DNA from 3 places in the Streptomyces sp. NPDC048424 genome. Region 1 is predicted to be linked to each of the others. Evidence: riboswitches for the same ligand, from Rfam matches in the RefSeq annotation. Region 1 holds a riboswitch; each other region holds the start of a gene.
The links. Region 1 has a riboswitch for cobalamin ahead of AB0D29_RS08875 (DUF4430 domain-containing protein). Riboswitches for the same ligand answer to the same signal wherever they lie in the genome.
Positions count from the first base shown of each region.

Region 2: it holds a riboswitch for cobalamin, as region 1 does, so the genes downstream of both, metE (5-methyltetrahydropteroyltriglutamate--homocysteine S-methyltransferase) here and AB0D29_RS08875 (DUF4430 domain-containing protein) in region 1, are expected to answer to the same signal.
Region 3: it holds a riboswitch for cobalamin, as region 1 does, so the genes downstream of both, AB0D29_RS20950 (hypothetical protein) here and AB0D29_RS08875 (DUF4430 domain-containing protein) in region 1, are expected to answer to the same signal.

Region 1 is NZ_JBEZKE010000005.1:23,843-29,558, reverse strand. Features, by position in the region: gene AB0D29_RS08885 (alpha/beta hydrolase) at 1-1,452, shown strand, start outside; gene AB0D29_RS08880 (SRPBCC family protein) at 1,499-1,954, opposite strand; cobalamin riboswitch at 2,083-2,226, shown strand; gene AB0D29_RS08875 (DUF4430 domain-containing protein) at 2,374-2,862, shown strand; gene AB0D29_RS08870 (3-hydroxybutyryl-CoA dehydrogenase) at 2,972-3,859, opposite strand; gene aceB (malate synthase A) at 3,856-5,454, opposite strand; gene aceA (isocitrate lyase) at 5,561-5,716, opposite strand, start outside.
Region 2 is NZ_JBEZKE010000008.1:41,512-47,227, reverse strand. Features, by position in the region: gene AB0D29_RS13890 (restriction endonuclease) at 1-38, opposite strand, end outside; gene AB0D29_RS13885 (hypothetical protein) at 364-720, shown strand; gene prpB (methylisocitrate lyase) at 785-1,690, opposite strand; gene AB0D29_RS13875 (MmgE/PrpD family protein) at 1,690-3,210, opposite strand; cobalamin riboswitch at 3,399-3,620, shown strand; partial or broken gene metE (5-methyltetrahydropteroyltriglutamate--homocysteine S-methyltransferase) at 3,791-5,716, shown strand, end outside.
Region 3 is NZ_JBEZKE010000014.1:37,096-42,811, forward strand. Features, by position in the region: gene AB0D29_RS20945 (prenyltransferase/squalene oxidase repeat-containing protein) at 1-1,794, opposite strand, end outside; cobalamin riboswitch at 1,904-2,042, opposite strand; cobalamin riboswitch at 2,110-2,243, shown strand; gene AB0D29_RS20950 (hypothetical protein) at 2,353-3,759, shown strand; gene AB0D29_RS20955 (nucleotide disphospho-sugar-binding domain-containing protein) at 3,816-4,934, opposite strand; gene AB0D29_RS20960 (VanZ family protein) at 5,121-5,716, shown strand, end outside.

The DNA of each region.
Region 1 (5,716 bases):
GCCTGGCACCGTTGCAGCCCCGAGCTGCCGGCCTCGTACGAGTGCGCCACGCTCAAGGTGCCGCTCGACTACCGGCGGCCCGACGGGCGCACGATCGACCTCGCCATATCCCGGATCAAGAGCGAGAACCCGGCCAAGCGGCACGGCGCCATGCTGCTGAACCCCGGTGGCCCCGGCGGTTCCGGGCTCGACCTGCCGCTGATGATGAACGAGGCGATGCCCAAGGAGGTCCGGGACCAGTACGACCTCATCGGCTTCGATCCGCGCGGGGTCGGCGCCAGCTCCCCGATCACCTGTGGACTGGACGAGGCCGAGCAGAACTTCGACCGCGCCTACCGCCCGGAGACCTTCGGCTCCGACGTGACGTGGGCCCACACCGTCGCCGACAAGTGCCGCGAGAAGGCCGGTTCGGTGCTCCCGTACATCACCACCCGCAACACGGCGCGCGACATGGACACGATCCGCGCGGTGCTGGGCGAGCGCAAGCTCTCGTACCTGGGCTACTCGTACGGGACCTACCTCGGCGCGGTGTACTCGCAGATGTTCCCGGACCGCACCGACCGCTTCGTGCTCGACAGCGGTGTGGACCCGCAGCGGATCTGGCGCGGCATGATCCAGGTCTGGGCCACCGAGGCCGAGCCCGCCTTCGCGCGCTGGACGCAGTGGGCGGCGCAGCGGTCGGCGGAGTACGGGCTGGGCGACAGCCCGAGGGCCGTGTCCGAGACGTTCTGGGGGCTGGTGGCGCGCGCCGACAAGGAGCCGATCGACCTCGAGGGCCTGAAGGTCGACGGGGACATGATCCGTGCCGCGCGCGGGGTGTTCTTCTACCCGGCGCAGGCCACTCCCCTGGTCGCGGCCCTGAAGGCCGCGGCCGAGGGCAGGCCGCTGCCCGAGGGCATGACCCTGACGGAGCTGAAGCGGCTGCTGACCGGCGGCGCGGCGGCCGATCCCGCCTCGGACAACGGCACCGCCGTGTTCTGGGCCGTGGTGTGCGGGGACACCGGCAGCTGGCCCCGCTACACCGAGCAGTACGAGCGGGACGCGGCGAAGGACAAGGCCAGGTACCCGCTGTACGGGGACTTCGCGTCCAACATCAAGCCGTGCGCCTTCTGGGACCGGCCGCTCGAGGCGGCCACGCCCATGAACAAGAAGGCGAACGTGCTGACCGTGCAGAACGAGTGGGACTCACAGACCCCGCTCGTCAGCGGCCAGGGCCTGCACCGCGCGCTCAAGGGCTCGCGGATGGTGCTGGCGGCCGGCGGTGAGGGCCACGGCGTGTACCTCGCCGACCCCACCTCCTGCGCCAACGCGCCGGTCCACGCGTACCTGACCACGGGCAAGCTGCCCGCCCAGGACGTGACCTGCCAGAACCCGCCGAGCGGTGAGCGGCAGCGCGGATCCCTGACCCCGTCGAAGCCGCTGCCGATCCCGTCCGGGCCCGGGCGGTTCTGACCGGCCCGGCTTCGGCCTGACACCGGCCTGACACCGGCGGCAGGCGCTACCGGTTCGTGGGGGACGCCTCCGCGGCCGCCTTGATACGGCGGCCGAAGTCGGGGGCGTCCTTGCGTGCGGCGCTCGCCGCGAGGCCGACGAGCAGCTTGCCGATGCCGTGGCCGTGCAGGGTGTTGAAGATCCGGACCCGGGTGCGGCCGTCCGGGAGGGCTTCGAGGTCGTAGCCGCCCTCCGCGGTGACGAGGTTCTTGCTCTGCTCCGTCCAGCGGATCAGGCGCGGCGGGTCGAAGCCGTCGATGCGGAACTCGCGGGCGGTCTTCATCCCGGCGTCCTTGACGGTGCTGCGGAAGACCGTGCCGAGGGCCGTGGGACCGTCCGGGATCCTGGTGATCTCCTGGACGCGCGGGCTGAAATCGGGGTCGTTGCGCCCGTCGGCGAGGTAGGCGAAGACCTCCTCGACCGGCCTGTCGATCTCGACGCTCGCCTCGAACTGTCCGGACATGTCGGCTCCTCGGTGTGGCTACCTGTGATCCACCATCCCAGAACGCCCTCCCTCGCGCGCGCCGACCGGCCGGGGTGCCGACGAGTACCGGTGAGTGCTGGTGGGACCGGGGTGGCTCCCCCTACGATGCCTTTCGTCAGGTACATGCCTGACGTCCAACTGAATGCCTGCGCGACTGGGGAAAGCCGGTGTGATTCCGGCGCTGACCTGCAACCGTGAGCGGCGCATCCGCGCCGCGAGTCGGACCACCCAGCGTGCGGTGCGTACGGCTTCTCACTGTCACGGTCTGCAGCACGAAGCCCTGAGCCCCAGGCTCACCGATCACCCGTGCCCGCTTCCCCGGGCCCGGGGGGACGCGGTGTGCCCGAGGCGATCGGGGCCGCGGCGCACGACCTCGATGCACGCCAGGAAGGCACTTCATGCGCCAGACTCTCGCCCGCCGCGCCCTGATCACCACGGCGGCCCTCGGTCTCGCCCTCGCCACGGCGCCGGCCGTCGCGCACGCCAAGGCCGCCCCGAACACGAACAGAGCGGTCAACGTGTCCCTCACCGTGCAGGGCCCCGACGGGCTGCTGTTCAAGGGGAAGGTCAACACCAAGGGGCACGACGTCACCACGGCGACCGGTGGCACGCACAAGTGCGACGGCACCAACGGGGCCGCGAACCCGACGGCCGTGCCCACCCCGACGGCCGCGCTCGACGACGCCGCGCGCCGGAACTACTTCGGCTGGGACGGCACCTGGTACGCGTCCTTCGACGACTTCTCCGTGGACTCCATCAAGAACGTCAGCGGCGGCGGCTCGGCGTACTGGAGCATATCGGTCAACGGCACGCCGACCCCGGTCGGCGGCTGCCAGTTCAAGCTGCAGGCCGGCGACAAGGTGGCCTTCACCTGGACGTCCTTCTGACGGAGCGTCCCACGACAGGAGCGCGGAGCGGCTCACCGGGCCGCTCCGCGCTCCTTGTCCGTGCCGTCGGGGGTCCCTCAACCCCGCAGCGGCACCACCGGGTCCCTCATCAGCCCCGGTCGTACGTGTGGAACCCGCGGCCGCTCTTGCGGCCCAGCAGCCCCGCCTGGACCATCCGCCGGAGCAGCGGGGGCGGGGCGTAGAGCGGCTCCTTGAACTCCGCGTACAGGGATTCGGCGATGGCGGCGACGGTGTCCAGGCCGATCAGGTCGGCGAGCTTGAGCGGGCCCATCGGGTGGGCGCAGCCCAGCTCCATGCCCGCGTCCACGTCAGCGGCGCTCGCGTACCCGGATTCGGCCATCCGAATGGCGGAGAGCAGGTACGGGACGAGCAGCGCGTTGACGACGAAGCCGGCCCGGTCCTGAGAGCGGACCGTGGTCTTGCCCAGGGTTTCCCGGGCGAAGGATTCGACCGCGGCCAGGGTGTCCGCCGACGTGTGGAGGGAGGAGACCACTTCGACCAGGGGCAGGACGGGGACGGGGTTGAAGAAGTGGAGTCCCACGACCCGGTCGGCGCGGCCGGTGGCCATGCCCAGCCGCATGATCGGGATGGCGGACGTGTTGGTGGCGAGAATGGCTTCGGGGTCCTCGACGATCTTGTCGAGGGCGGTGAAGACCTCGGCCTTGGCCTCGGGGTTCTCGGTGACGGCCTCGATGACCAGTTGCCGGTCGGCGAGGTCCTCCAGGTCTCCGGTGAACACCAGTCGGGCCAGGGCGTCCTCCGCGGTGAACCGGTCCAGTTTGCCCCGCTGGACGGCGCGTTCGAGGGAGACGGCCACCCGCTCGCGGGCGGCGCGGGCCGCGCCGGCATCCGCCTCGGCGACGACGGTGTCGAGCCCGGCGCGGGCGCAGACCTCGGCGATGCCGGCCCCCATCTGTCCGCCGCCGACGACCCCGACGCGCAGGACGCGGGTCGCCCGCCGTGCCGGGGCGCTCACGCGGTCACCTGTACGGCGGCGGTGCGGACCAGGTGACGGGTGTAGGCCTCGGGGGTGAAGAACGCGGGCAGCTGCACCGAGAGCGCGGTGTCGACGAAGACCTCACGGGCTTCGAGGACCAGGGCCTGCGGGTCCTCGGCCTCCAGGGCGGCGCACTCGGCGTCGAGGAGGTCGGTGAGCGTGCGCCGGTCGACGCGGTCGTGGCGGAGCCACTGCCAGATCTGCACGCGTGCGATCTCGGCGGTGGCGGCGTCCTCCATCAGGCCGTTCAGGGCGACGGCGCCGCTGCCGCGCAGCCAGGCGTCGAAGTAGCGCAGGGCCACGGCCACGTTGGAGCGGATGCCCTCGGAGCTCGGCGGAGCGGCGATCCGGCGGACCGACAGCAGGTCCGATGCGACGACTTCGACGTCCTCGCGCGTCCGCTCCAGCTGGTTCGGCCGCTCCCCCAGCACCCCGTCGAAGACCTCGCGGCAGACGGGGACGAGTCCGGGGTGGGCGACCCAGGAGCCGTCGAAGCCGTCTTCGGCCTCGCGCTCCTTGTCGAGCCGGACCTTGGCGAGGGCGGCCGTGTTGGCCTCGGCGTCCTTGCCGGGCACGTGGGCGGCCATGCCGCCGATGGCGTGGGCGCCCCGCTTGTGGCAGGTGCGGACGAGCAGTTCGGTGTACGCCCGCATGAAGGGGGCGGTCATGGTGACCTTGGCCCGGTCCGGGAGCTGGAAGTCGGTGCGGTGGCCGAAGGTCTTGATCAGGCTGAAGAGGTAGTCCCAGCGGCCCGCGTTCAGTCCCGCGCTGTGCTCGCGCAGCTCGTGGAGGATCTCCTCCATCTCGAACGCGGCGGTGATCGTCTCGATCAGGACGGTGGCCCGGACCGTGCCCCGCGGGATGCCCAACAGGTCCTGGGCGAACAGGAAGATGTCGTTCCAGAGCCGGGCCTCGTACCGGTTCTCCAGCTTGGGGAGGTAGAAGTACGGGCCGTGGCCCGCGTCGATCTGGCGCTGCGCGCAGTGGAAGAAGTACAGGCCGAAGTCCACGAGCGAGGCGGACACCGGCCGGCCGTCGACCTCCAGGTGCTCCTCGGTGAGGTGCCAGCCGCGGGGGCGCACCATGATGGTCGCGAGCTCCGACCCGAGGCGGTACTCCTTGCCCTCCGGGGTGGTGAAGTCGATGCGCCGCTCGATGGCGTCGAGCAGGTTCAGCTGGCCGCCGATGACGTTGTCCCAGGTGGGCGCGGTGGCGTCCTCGAAGTCGGCCATCCACACCTTCGCCCCGGAGTTGAGGGCGTTGACCGCCATGCGGCGCTGCGGCGGGCCGGTGATCTCGACCCGCCGGTCCGTCAGCCCGGGCGCGGGCGGGGCGACCCGCCAGTCGGGGTCGGTCCGCACGCCGACGGTGGCGCGGGAGAAGTCCAGGGGCGAGCCGGAGACCAGATGGGCGGCGCGGCGACGGCGCTCCTTGAGGATCTCCAGGCGGCGGTCCGCGAAGGCGGCGTCGAGGCGGCCGATGAACTCCAGGGCCTCGGGGGTCAGGATCTCCTCGTGGCGCTCACCCTGCGCGCCGAGGACCTGGACGCTGCTGGTCAGGGGCGTGTGTGACATGCGGTTCTACTCCTCGGCGTGGGGCGGCCGGCGCCCGGGGCCGACAGGTCCCCGGGCGCCGTCGGACGGCGATCGGAAGGCGCCGGCGGGAGCCGGCGGCGCGCTCCTAGTGGAACTGCTCTTCCTCGGTGGAGCCGGAGAGCGCCGTCGTGGAGGAGGCCGGGTTGACCGCGGTGGAGACCAGGTCGAAGTAGCCGGTGCCGACCTCGCGCTGGTGCTTGACCGCGGTGAAGCCCTGCGCCTGGGCGGCGAACTCCCGCTC
Region 2 (5,716 bases), on a different contig from region 1:
CCCACCAGCCCCACCGCCAACACGACGTCGCGCCCCATCGACGGAACGCGGACGACCCCATCGCGCCGACGCCCTCCCGATGCCGACATACGGCCCCCCTCTCACTCCTCGCCACCCGGCAGGCACGGCCTGAGCAGTGCCGGGGATGGCTGACCCGGTGCATTCCCTCCTCGTCTGATCAAGATCGCCGGATCCAAACGGCCCCGCCCGGAACCGGCCCCGCGCGGTCGTCCCGGACCTGCACGTATCCGGCTCACGCCATGCTCCCGCCGCACCGTTCCCGGAACGTACCGGCCCCGCAGGCGGCGCGCGGCGGCCGATCGGGTCACACTGGCAGGAAGACGAGTGCGGTAGGGAGGCGGGATGAGCTGGGCGTCATGGACCACACGCGGGATCTTCACCGGGCGCAGCGGGGTCGAGACCGGCGAGAGCGGCGAAACCGGCGCGTCCGGCGAGAGCGGCCTCGTCCTCACCGGTGAGCTCGACATCCACACCACCTGGACCGAGGACGAAGGCCTCGCATACGTCACGGTGCAGTACGCCGGGGCGTCCGACTGGCTCCCGCTTGCGGGAAGCCCCGTCCCGTGCGCCAGCGAGGTGGCAAGCCGCGACCTGCACGATGCGGTCATCCACGCCGTACGAGCCGGAGCCGCCCGTCCCCTGGGTGCCGAAACGCCCCTCGCCGGCCCGGCGGCTCCGCTGAGGCCCCGCCCCAGGTGACCCCCGGGTGTCACACCCGCCCGGGGCGGGGGCAGGCCCGCCAGGAGTTCGCACTCCGGTGGGATCAGGTGCCGGGAGGCAGGGTGAAGTCGAAGACGTTCCCGTCGAAGGCCGAGTACGCGTCGTACCCGAGCACCTCGTAGAGCCGGGAACGGGTCTGCATCCGGGGAAGAAGCGATTCCTGCGTTCCCTCCTCGGCGATCGTGCGCAGGCCGTCCTCGATCGCACCCATGGCCAGGCGGAAGAGGGTGACGGGATAGATCACGATGTTGTACCCGAGGTCCTCGAGCGTGCGCGCGGACAACAGCCGTCCCTTGCCGAACTCGGTCATATTGGCCAGCAGCGGCACGTCCACGGCCGTGCGGAACGCCTCGAACTCGGCCTCGTCGGCCAGGGCTTCGGGAAAGACCGCGTCCGCACCCGCGTCGACGTATGCCTTGGCGCGGTCGATCGACGCTTTCAGCCCCTCCACCGCGCGGGCGTCGGTACGGGCCATCAGCAGGAAGCCGTCGTCCCTGCGGGCCTCGACCGCCGCGCGCACCCGCCGCACCATCGCCTCCCGCGGGACCAGGGCCTTCCCGTCGAGGTGGCCGCAGCGCTTGGGGTTGACCTGGTCCTCCAGGTGGAGGCCGGCCAGACCCGCGTCCTCCATGAGCTGGACCGTCCGGGCGGCGTTCAACGGCTCCCCGAAGCCCGTGTCGGCGTCGACGAGGGCGGGCAGGTCGGTGGTCCGGGTGACCTGCTGGGCGCGGGCCGCGACCTCGGTCGAGGTCGTCAGACCGATGTCGGGCAGCCCCAGGTCCGCGGCGAGCACCGCCCCGGAGAGGTACACCCCGTCGAATCCGGCGTCCTGGATCAGGCGTGCCGAGTACGGGTTCACCGCGCCGGGCATGCGCAACAGCCGGCCCGAGGCGAGCTGTTCGCGCAAGCCCCGGCGCCGGGCGGCCGCGGTGGTGTGGGTGTGCAGCATCAGAACAGTCCCTTCGGGAGGGCTGCGTCGTACGCGGCGGTCCGGCCCGCGTCGACCGCGGGGAACAGGGCGGCGAGCCCGGCGGTGTCCAGTTCCGCGAGCCGGCCGGCCGCGTCAAGGAAACGGTCCTGGGCGTCGGCCGTGACGATGCCCTCGGTCAGGGTGCGGAACTTGCCGGTGTAGGCGGCCCGGTCGAAGGGCCGGGCGCCGGCGGGGTGGGCGTCCGCGACGCCGAGTTCGTCCTCGATGACGCTGCCGTCGTCGAGGGTGACGACCAGGCGGCCGCCGAAGGCCCGGCGCTCGGGATCGGGGTGGTGGTAGCGGCGTGTCCACTCGGGGTCCTCGACGGTGGAGATCTTCCGCCAGAGACCGATGGTCTCCGGACGCCGCGCTCGCTCGGGGGCGTAGGAGCGCTCGTGGTGCCAGGCGCCGTCCTCCAGCGCGACGGCCAGGATGTACGGGACGGAGTGGTCGAGGGTCTCGCGGCCGGCGGTGGGGTCGTACTTCTGCGGGTCGCCCGAGCCCGAGCCGATCACGTGGTGGGTGTGGTGGCTGGTGTGGAGGACGACCTCGCGGATCCCGGAGGTCGGGCCGGTCTTCTCCCGCATCCGACGGGCCAGGTCGATGATCGCCTGGGCTTGGTACTCGGCGGAGTACTCCTTCGTGTAAGTGTCGAGGATCGCCCGCCGGGGCTCCCCCGGGGCGGGCAGCGAGACGCGGTAGGAGGCCTGCGGGCCGTTCAGCATCCAGGCGAGGAAACCGTCCTCGCCCTCGTAGACGGGGGAGGGGGAGCCCTCCCCGCGCATCGCCCGGTCGACGGCCTCGATCGCGGTTTTGCCGGCGAAGGCGGGGGCGTACGCCTTCCAGCTGGAGATCTCGCCCTTACGGGACTGCCGCGTCGCGGTCGTGGTGTGCACGGCCTGCTGGACCGCCTGGTAGACGGTCGCGGTGTCGAGGTCCAGCAGGGCGCCGAGCCCGCCGGCGGTGGCGGCGCCGAGGTGGGCCACGTGGTCGATGCGGTGCTCGTGCAGGCAGATGCCCCGGACCAGGGCGACGTGCACCTCGTAGGCGGCGATGATCCCGCGCAGCAGGTCGGCGCCCGAGCGGCCGGCGTGCTGGGCGACGGCCAGCAGCGGCGGGATGTTGTCGCCCGGGTGGGAGTAGTCGGCGGCCAGGAAGGTGTCGTGGAAGTCCAGCTCGCGCACGGCCGTGCCGTTGGCCCAGGCCGCCCACTCGGGGGAGACCCGCACCTGCGGCGGCAGGCCGAAGACGGAACCTCCGGGCGCCGCCCGGTGGGGTGCGGCCTGGGCCCGGGCCACCGCGACGGGGCGGCGCAGGAGGGACGCCACGGCCACGGAGGCGTTGTCCACGATCCGGTTGACCGCCATGTCGGCAGCCCGGCGATCGAGGGCGGGGGCCCGCTCGGTACCGGTGGCCGTCTCGGCGAGCTTCCAGGCAAGCTGTTCCTCGCGCGGGAGACGGTCGGCGCTGGGATGGACGCGTACCTCGTGCTCGATCACGGAACTCCTCGGGTGCGGAAATCGGCGCGTGCGGAAATCGGACGCTTCGATGTCTCACCCTTCCCCGCTTTCGGAGCCGGGTGGACAGCTCCGAGCTGCGGAATCACTACCCGGCGTTCACGAGCGGATGATCTCGTTTCGACGTCCGATATCTGGAACGCTCTGCCCATTCTTTAGTTCGGCGGCCTAGTGTGGACCTCGCAGCTGGTTCGCCCCCGTCCGCCAGGCGGGATGCGTCGTAAGAGGGAACCCGGTGGGAATCCGGGACTGCCCCGCAGCGGTAAGTGGGAACGACCGCCGTCATACGCACTGGACCCGGACGGGTCTGGGAAGCGACGGCCAGTAGGTGCCTGCCCGAGTGGCCGGCGTGCCCACGAGTCCGAAGACCTGCCCGTTGCCCGAGTGCGAACGATCGCGCCCGGTTTCCCGGTGACCTCGTGGGCGGGTCGGCGTGCTTTCAGGCGGAACCTCCCCGTCGCGTACCCGGACGTACGTGACCCGGCGGTCCGCCCGTTCCCGCACCCTTCGCGCCCTCGGCCCCCACCGGGTCCATGGAGACACGCTCGCGAAGGAGAGTTCCGTGACCACCGAGTCCGCAGCCGCGGCAGTACAGGCCACCGTGTACGGCTACCCCCGCCAGGGTCAGAACCGCGAACTGAAGAAGGCGATCGAGGGCTACTGGAAGGGGCGCGTCACCGCGGACACCCTCCGGGAGACCGCCCACGAGCTGCGCCGGGCCAACCGGGCCCAGCTGGCCGAAGCCGGCATCACCGAGGTCCCGACCGGAGACTTCTCGTACTACGACCACGTCCTGGACACCACGGTCATGGTCGGTGCCATCCCCACCCGCCACCGGGCCGCCGTCGAGGCCGACGCCCTGGACGGCTACTTCGCGATGGCGCGCGGCACGCAGGACGTGGCCCCGCTGGAGATGACCAAGTGGTTCGACACGAACTACCACTACCTGGTCCCCGAGCTCGGCCCCGACACCGTCTTCACCGCCGACTCCACCAAGCAGATCGCCGAACTCACCGAAGCCCTCGCCTCGGGGCACGCGGCCCGGCCCGTACTCGTGGGCCCGGTCACCTACCTTCTCCTGGCCAAGCCCGCCCCGGGCGTGGCTGCCGACTTCGAGCCGATCACCCTCCTGGACCGGCTGCTGCCCGTCTACGCCCAGGTGCTGGCCGAGCTCCGCGCGGCGGGTGCCGAGTGGGTCCAGCTGGACGAGCCGGCGCTGGTCCAGGACCGCACTCCGGCCGAGCTGAACGCCGCGGCCCGCGCCTACCGGGAGCTCGGCGCCCTCACGGAGCGCCCGAAGCTGCTCGTCGCCTCGTACTTCGACCGGCTCGGTGAAGCACTTCCGGTGCTGGCGAAGGCCCCGGTGGAGGGCCTTGCCCTCGACTTCACCGATGCCGCCGCCGCCAACCTCGCCGACCTCGCGGCGGTCGGCGGGCTCCCGGGCAAGCGCCTCGTCGCGGGTGTCGTCAACGGCCGCAACATCTGGATCAACGACTACCAGAAGTCGCTGACCACGCTCGGGACCCTCCTCGGGCTTGCCGACCGGGTCGACGTCTCCGCGTCCTGCTCCCTCCTGCACGTGCCGCTGGACGCGGGCGCCGAGCGCGACATCGACCCGCAGGTCCGGCGCTGGCTCGCCTTCGCCCGCCAGAAGACGAACGAGATCACCACGCTCGCCCGCGGCCTCGCCCAGGGCACCGACGCGATCACCGCCGAACTCGCCGCGAACCGCGCCGACCTGGCCTCCCGCGCCACTTCTCCGATCACCCACGATCCCGCGGTGCGGGCCCGCACCGCGGCGATCGCCGACGCGGACGGGCGCCGCCCCCAGCCGTACGCCGACCGCGCGGTCGCCCAGCGCGCCCACCTGGGGCTGCCGCTGCTGCCCACCACCACGATCGGCTCGTTCCCGCAGACCGACGAGCTGCGCGTGGCCCGCGCCGACCTGCGGGCCGGGCGCATCGGCACGGCCGGCTACGAGGAGCGGATCAAGGACGAGATCCGGGAGGTGCTCGCGTTCCAGGAGAAGACGGGCATCGACGTCCTCGTGCACGGTGAGCCCGAGCGCAACGACATGGTCCAGTACTTCGCCGAGCAGCTGACGGGGTACCTGGCGACCCAGCACGGCTGGGTCCAGTCCTACGGCACCCGCTACGTGCGCCCGCCGGTCCTGGCCGGGGACATCTCCCGTCCGGAGCCGATGACGGTCGCTGGACGACGTACGCTCAGGCACAGACGAGCAAGCCGGTCAAGGGCATGCTGACCGGCCCGGTCACCATGCTCGCCTGGTCCTTCGTACGCGACGACCAGCCGCTCGGCGAGACCGCCCGCCAGGTCGGACTGGCCCTGCGCGACGAGGTCAACGACCTCGAAGCGGCCGGAACTTCGGTGATCCAGGTGGACGAGCCCGCCCTGCGCGAGACGCTTCCCCTGCGCGCGGACGGCCACGCCGACTACCTGGCGTGGGCCACGGAGTCCTTCCGGCTGA
Region 3 (5,716 bases), on a different contig from region 1:
GCCGTCCTTGCCGCCCTTGTCGAGGAAGTCGACGACGTTGCGCAGGGTGGTGTTGTCCTCGCCGGTGGCGGCGAGCGCGTAGGCGCCGTCGATGGTCAGGCCGTAGTCGGCGAAGCCGCTGCCGGGGCTGTTCTCGTAGTACCGGCCCTGGACCAGCCGACTGTGGTCGGTGAGGTAGGCCGTGCCCTTCTTCAGGTCGGGCCCGTCACCCGGTACGGGCTTCGTGGGGTCCGGGGACGGCTTCGGCGGGTCGGCCTTCTTCGTGGTGAGCGCCACCAGGTCGGTCTTCGCGCCGGCGATGGTGGCCGCGGTGGTGGCCGTCAGGACGGGGTCGGTGTCCGGATCCTCGAACGTGAAGGCGCCCACCGGGAGTTGCTCCCGCGACAGCCAGGAGACCGCGGCGTCCGCGAAGAGCGGGTCACCGAGCGCACGCAGGGCCTGGGCGGCCAGGCCGGTGGAGAAGGAGCTGCCGACCGTGGTGTACGAGGCTGCGGGCAGCGACCCGGTCGGGAACTGGGCCTTCTTCAGGTACGCGCGGCCCTTCTCCACGACGGGGTCGTGACCGCCGGCCCGCTTGAGGGCCAGGGTCATCAGCCCGGTGGCACCCGCTTCGCTGTCGCACCAGTCGCCGGCGCGGAGCAGCATGCTGCTGAAACCGCCGTCCTCGCACTGGAACGCGGTCATCCGGGCCACGGCGTCGGCGGGCGGTGTCACCCCGCCGTTCAGCAGGGCGATCACGGCCAGGGCCTGGCCCTCGGCCTGGTAGGGGGTGCGGAAGTCGCCCTTGGTCATGCAGCCGGGGACCGGCTCGGGGGCTTCGACGCCGCTCGTGCAGACGTACTTCACGAGGTCGCCGAGCAGGTCGCGCCCGCCGAAGGCGCGGGGGTCCTTGCCGGTGGCCTCGGCGACGAGCGCGAGCCGGGCCGCGGCGGTGGCGTCCGGGGCCTGGTCCTTGCCGGCCGGGTACGCGTACGCCTGCGTGTGCGCGGGCGTGGCGAGGAAGGCGGCGGCCTTCTGTGCGGCCGGACTCTTGGGGTCGACCGCGGCCAGGGCGTAGACCACCTCGGTGGTGGCCGGGTAGTCCGGATCGGTGGAGTCCGCCTTGACGACGCGCTCACCGTCGATCAGCTTCCCGGTCAGCCAGCGGGTGGCGGCGGGGAGGTCGACCGCGCCCGGCGGTACGTCCGGCGGCTTCGGGCCGGTGGGGTCCGGCTTGGGGCCCCCACCGCCGGCCCGCACGTCGTCGGGGGAGAAGGTGGGCTTGCCGGAGGTGCCGCCGACGTCGGTCCCGCCGAACACCCAGGCGTCCACGTCACCGGGCTTCGGCTCGCGGGACTTCGCGCCGAGGGAGCTGTAGGTCCACTTCTGGTCGCCGGGCGAGGCGTGCCAGTACGACCAGTAGGCGGTGGCCTGCGGGGTGAGGACGCAGTCCTCCTTGTCCGCGGTGGGGTACTCCGTACCGGAGTTGAAGGCGCCGAAGCCGAGGCGGCAGACGAAGGCGTCACCGTCGTGCCGGGTGCCGACCGTGGTGAACCCGGCCGTGTGCAGCAGCTCGTAGCCCGTCGTGGGGGTGGTGTCGCAGCCCCGCTCGACCTTGCCGCCGAAGGGGCCGAAGTCGACGGCCACGACCGCGCCGGCGGTGGCCGTGCACTGCTCGACGGGGTCGGCGTTCGCGGAGGTGGGCGCCGTCAGGAACGCCACTCCCGCACCGACGGTCAGGAACGCCGCCGTTGCCAGGGACAGCAGCCGCCGTCTGGTGTGCGTACGCCGTTCGTCCCGCTGTTCGGTCCCCACCGCGGCCCTCGTCTCTGCCGGGCGGCTGCGTGCGTGGCGATGCGCCCCCGGCACGGCTGGGCTCGTGGGGGAGCGGAGACGACCACGCCGTAGTCCGCGACGGCGTTCTTCGTACAGATGACTGCACACCAGGTGTTCCGACTCGCCCGGCGGGTGCCGGGCCTACGGTTGCGGGTCAGCGCCGGACTTCGACCGGCTTCCCCTGGTGCTGAGTTCTTGTCAGGCGGAGTGCAACACGGGCCGAGGCAGGGCGTCAAGGTGGCGTGTGTCTCACCGCAACCGTCGTTCGGATCGCTGCCGGGACGGCTGGCGGACCCCTGATCACTCGGGTAGCGTCCAGGGCTGCCACATGGGGGAACCTGGTGAGAATCCGGGGCTGACGCGCAGCGGTGTGGGACGGCGGGGGCCGTTCCCGAGCCCGAATGCCCACGCGGCAACGCAGCACCGAGAAGCCGTACCACGCGTTCCGGACGGCGGCCTCCGCCATGCCCGCCCGCGTCCGAACGGGCCGGGACGGAGCAGGGACCCGCCGGCGTCCGCCGATTCCAGGAGCAGGCCATGTCCCGTCCCCGTACCTCCCGCCGCCTCGCGCTCGCGGTGCCCGCCGCGCTCGGCGCCTTCGCCCTCACCGCGCTGCCCGCCTTCGCGACCTCGACGCCCGCGCAGATCGCCACGTCCAAGACCAACGGCGTCGCCTACCTCAAGTCCCTGCAGGCGGCGGACGGTTCGTACGCCGGCTCGGGGCTGTCCAACGAGTGGGCGTTCAGCGCCTTCGCCGCGGCCGGTACGGCGGTCGTCGACGTCGCCCCGGGCGGTGACACGACGAAGAACGCCCGGACCGTCTACCGCAACCTGATCTCCACGTCCGGCTGGCCGTCCGCCACCCCGGTCGTCACCGACTACGAGCGCGGCACGCTGAACGCGTACGCGGCGGGCATCGACCCGGCGCGCGTCTCGGACTCGAGGAACCTCATAGCGAACGTCTACTCCTACTGGCAGACCGCCGAGGCGGGCTACTTCGGCCCGTCCGGCAACTTCAACGGCACCGTCTTCGCGGCCCTCTCGCTGGGCGGCGCCAAGACCCAGGCCGGCGGCACCCGGATCCCGCAGGCGCTGACCGACTCGATCGTCACCCGCATCCGCGCCAATCAGCACAACGACGGCGGGTGGACCTTCAGCAAGGCCGAGGGCAACCCCACGGCGCTGGCCACCGCGGGCGACGTCGACATGACCGGTGCGGCGATGGCGGCCCTCTGCGTCTCGGGCGTCCCCAACACCGACGCCGACGTGGTCCAGGGGAAGAACTTCCTCAAGGGCAGGCTCGCCACCACCGGCGCCTTCAACTCCATGTACGGGGTCAACACCAGCTCCAACGGCTGGGGCGTCGCCGGGCTCAACGCCTGCGGCATCAACCCGCAGACCGGAGACTTCCTCACCGCCTCCAACAAGACCCCGATCGACTTCCTGCTCGCCAACCAGTACAACCCGGCGGGCGGCTTCAAGTACAAGCCGGCCGACACCACCCCGTCCCCCTACTCCTCCATCGACTCCCTGCGCGCCGTCGCCGGCGGCTTCACCGCCGCCCCGCCGGTCCCGGTCACCCCCGGCGCCCCGCAGTGGGTCGCCCAGTCCACCTTCACCGCCGGTACGGCCACCAAGCTGGCCCTCACCGTCGACGACGGCGCCGGCGGCCTGAAGGTCTGCTCCGTCGCCTTCACCCCGACCGGCACGACCACCACCCTCGGTGACGTCCTGAACGCGGCCACCACCGGGGCCACCCCGGCCGGCTGCGTCACCAGCGTGACCCCCTCGTCGGGCACCGGCACGATCACCGCCGTCAACGGCAAGGCCAACAGCGGCTCCAACACCTGGAAGGTCAGCGTCGACGGCTCCGCCTTCGCCGGCGCCGCCCGCAACAAGGTGATCAACGTGGGCGACACCATCGCCCTGCGCTGGGGCGCCTGATCCCTCCCGGGTGCGTGGCCCGTACGGAGCCACGCACCCGGCCCTGAGGACCGGCGTTACCGGAGGGCCTCGAAGGAGGCGACCAGGTCGGTGGGGGAGGGGAGTGCGGATATCTCGGCCTGGGTGGTGGCGGCGGCCTTGCGGAGGTCCTCGTCGGTGAGGAGCCGGCTGAGCAGGCCGGCGTCCACGCTGTCGCCGCTCGCGCGCAGGGCGAAGCCCAGGCCCGTCGCGGCGTCGACGTTGATGAAGTGATCGGCGCCCTGCGGGAGGATCAGCTGGGGGACGCCCCGGGCGGCGGCGGTGAGCATGGTGCCGGAGCCGCCGTGGTGCACGACCGCGTCGGCGGTGTCCAGCAGCTGGGCCAGCGGCACCCAGGGCAGGGGGCGGACATTGGCGGGGAGGGTGCCGAGCGGGCCGAGGTCGGTGTCGCCCACGGCGAGCAGGAACTCGGCGTCGACGGAGGCGGCTTCGGCTATCACCCGGCTGACCGGGTCGACGCCCGCGAAGGCGGTCACCACCGTACCGAGGGTGACGGCGATCCGGGGCCGGGAGCCCCGGGCCACCAGATCGCCGGGCACCGTGCCGCCGCCGTTGTACGGCACGTAGCGGACCCGCAGGCCGGTGCCGTCCCCGCCGAGGGAGGCGGGCACGACGTCGAGGACGGTACGGGTCGCCGGTCCTTCGAGCCCACGGGCCCGGTACTCGTCCGCCAGGACGTCGGCGAGCCGGCCGACCATGTCGAAGCCGGACATCACGCCGAAGTTGTGCACCACGGCGGGTATCCCGAGGGCCGCCGAGACCAGGGGTGCGGCGGCCTGGAAGGCGGCGTGGACGATGAGGTCCGGCTGCCAGGCGGTGGCGACCGCGAACAGGCCGTCGATGGTGACCCGGCTGTGCTCCGCGAAGCCGGCGGCGGCCTGCCTCTGGAGGTCCTCCGGGCTCTCGCCGTCCGTGACGAACTGCGGCTCGTCGCCGTCCGAGGCGCGCCGGAAGGCCTCCATCAGCGTCGAGCCGTCGCCGATCTCGACGGTGGGGATGCCGGTCTGCCGCAGCTGGTCGAGCGGGGCCGAACCGGCGAACAGCACCTCGTGCCCGGCGGCCTGGAGCGCCTGGGCGGTCGGCACCATCGGGAACAGGTGGCCTGCGGCAGCGGGGCCGGTGAACAGTACGCGCACGGCGTTACTCCTTGGGTGGAGCTCCTTGATTCTTCTTCCAGACCGTCGAACGTGCGTGCCGCCGCGTCAGTTTCCGCTGGGGTGGGCGAAATTCAGCCGATTCTGATCCTCGCGGACCGGTGCATATCGTGGACGTATCGAAAATCGCATACGCCCCTGCAACGGCCCTCCGTCTCCAATGAGGGCATGAACCACACCGCATCCCTGTCGGCACCGTCCCGCCGCGCGCGCAGGACCGTGCTCCTCGGCCTGGCGGTCCTCGCCCTGGCGAGCGCCCTGTTCGTCGTACGGCGGCCGCTCATGATGTCCGCTCCGACGTGCATGGCAGGGCGGTGGCACGGCTGCTTCGACACGTTCAACGGTGTGGTGCTCATGACACTGGTCGCACTGCCGTTGGCCGTGCTGGTGGCGTGGGCGTCGGCCCGCCGGCGGCGTGCCGCCGGCATCGCGTCGCCGTGGCGGACGTCGCTGGCCGAGGTGGGCATCGTCCACGGGACGGTGCCGTTCGTATGGATGACCATGATGCCGGGCTCCGGGGCCGGCATCGTCCCCGGCCGGGTGAGCCTGGTACCGCTGCGGGACCTGGTCACGATGGGGGCCCTCGGGACCGTCGGCAACCTGCTGGTCTTCGCGGCGCTGGGGTTCTTCGCCCCGATGCGGTTCGCCGCACTGGCGTCCCTGCCCCGGATCCTGGCGCTCGGAGCGGGCTGCTCGGTCCTGATCGAGACCGCACAGTACGTCCTGCGGCTGGACCGGGTGTCCTCCGTGGACGACGTCCTCGT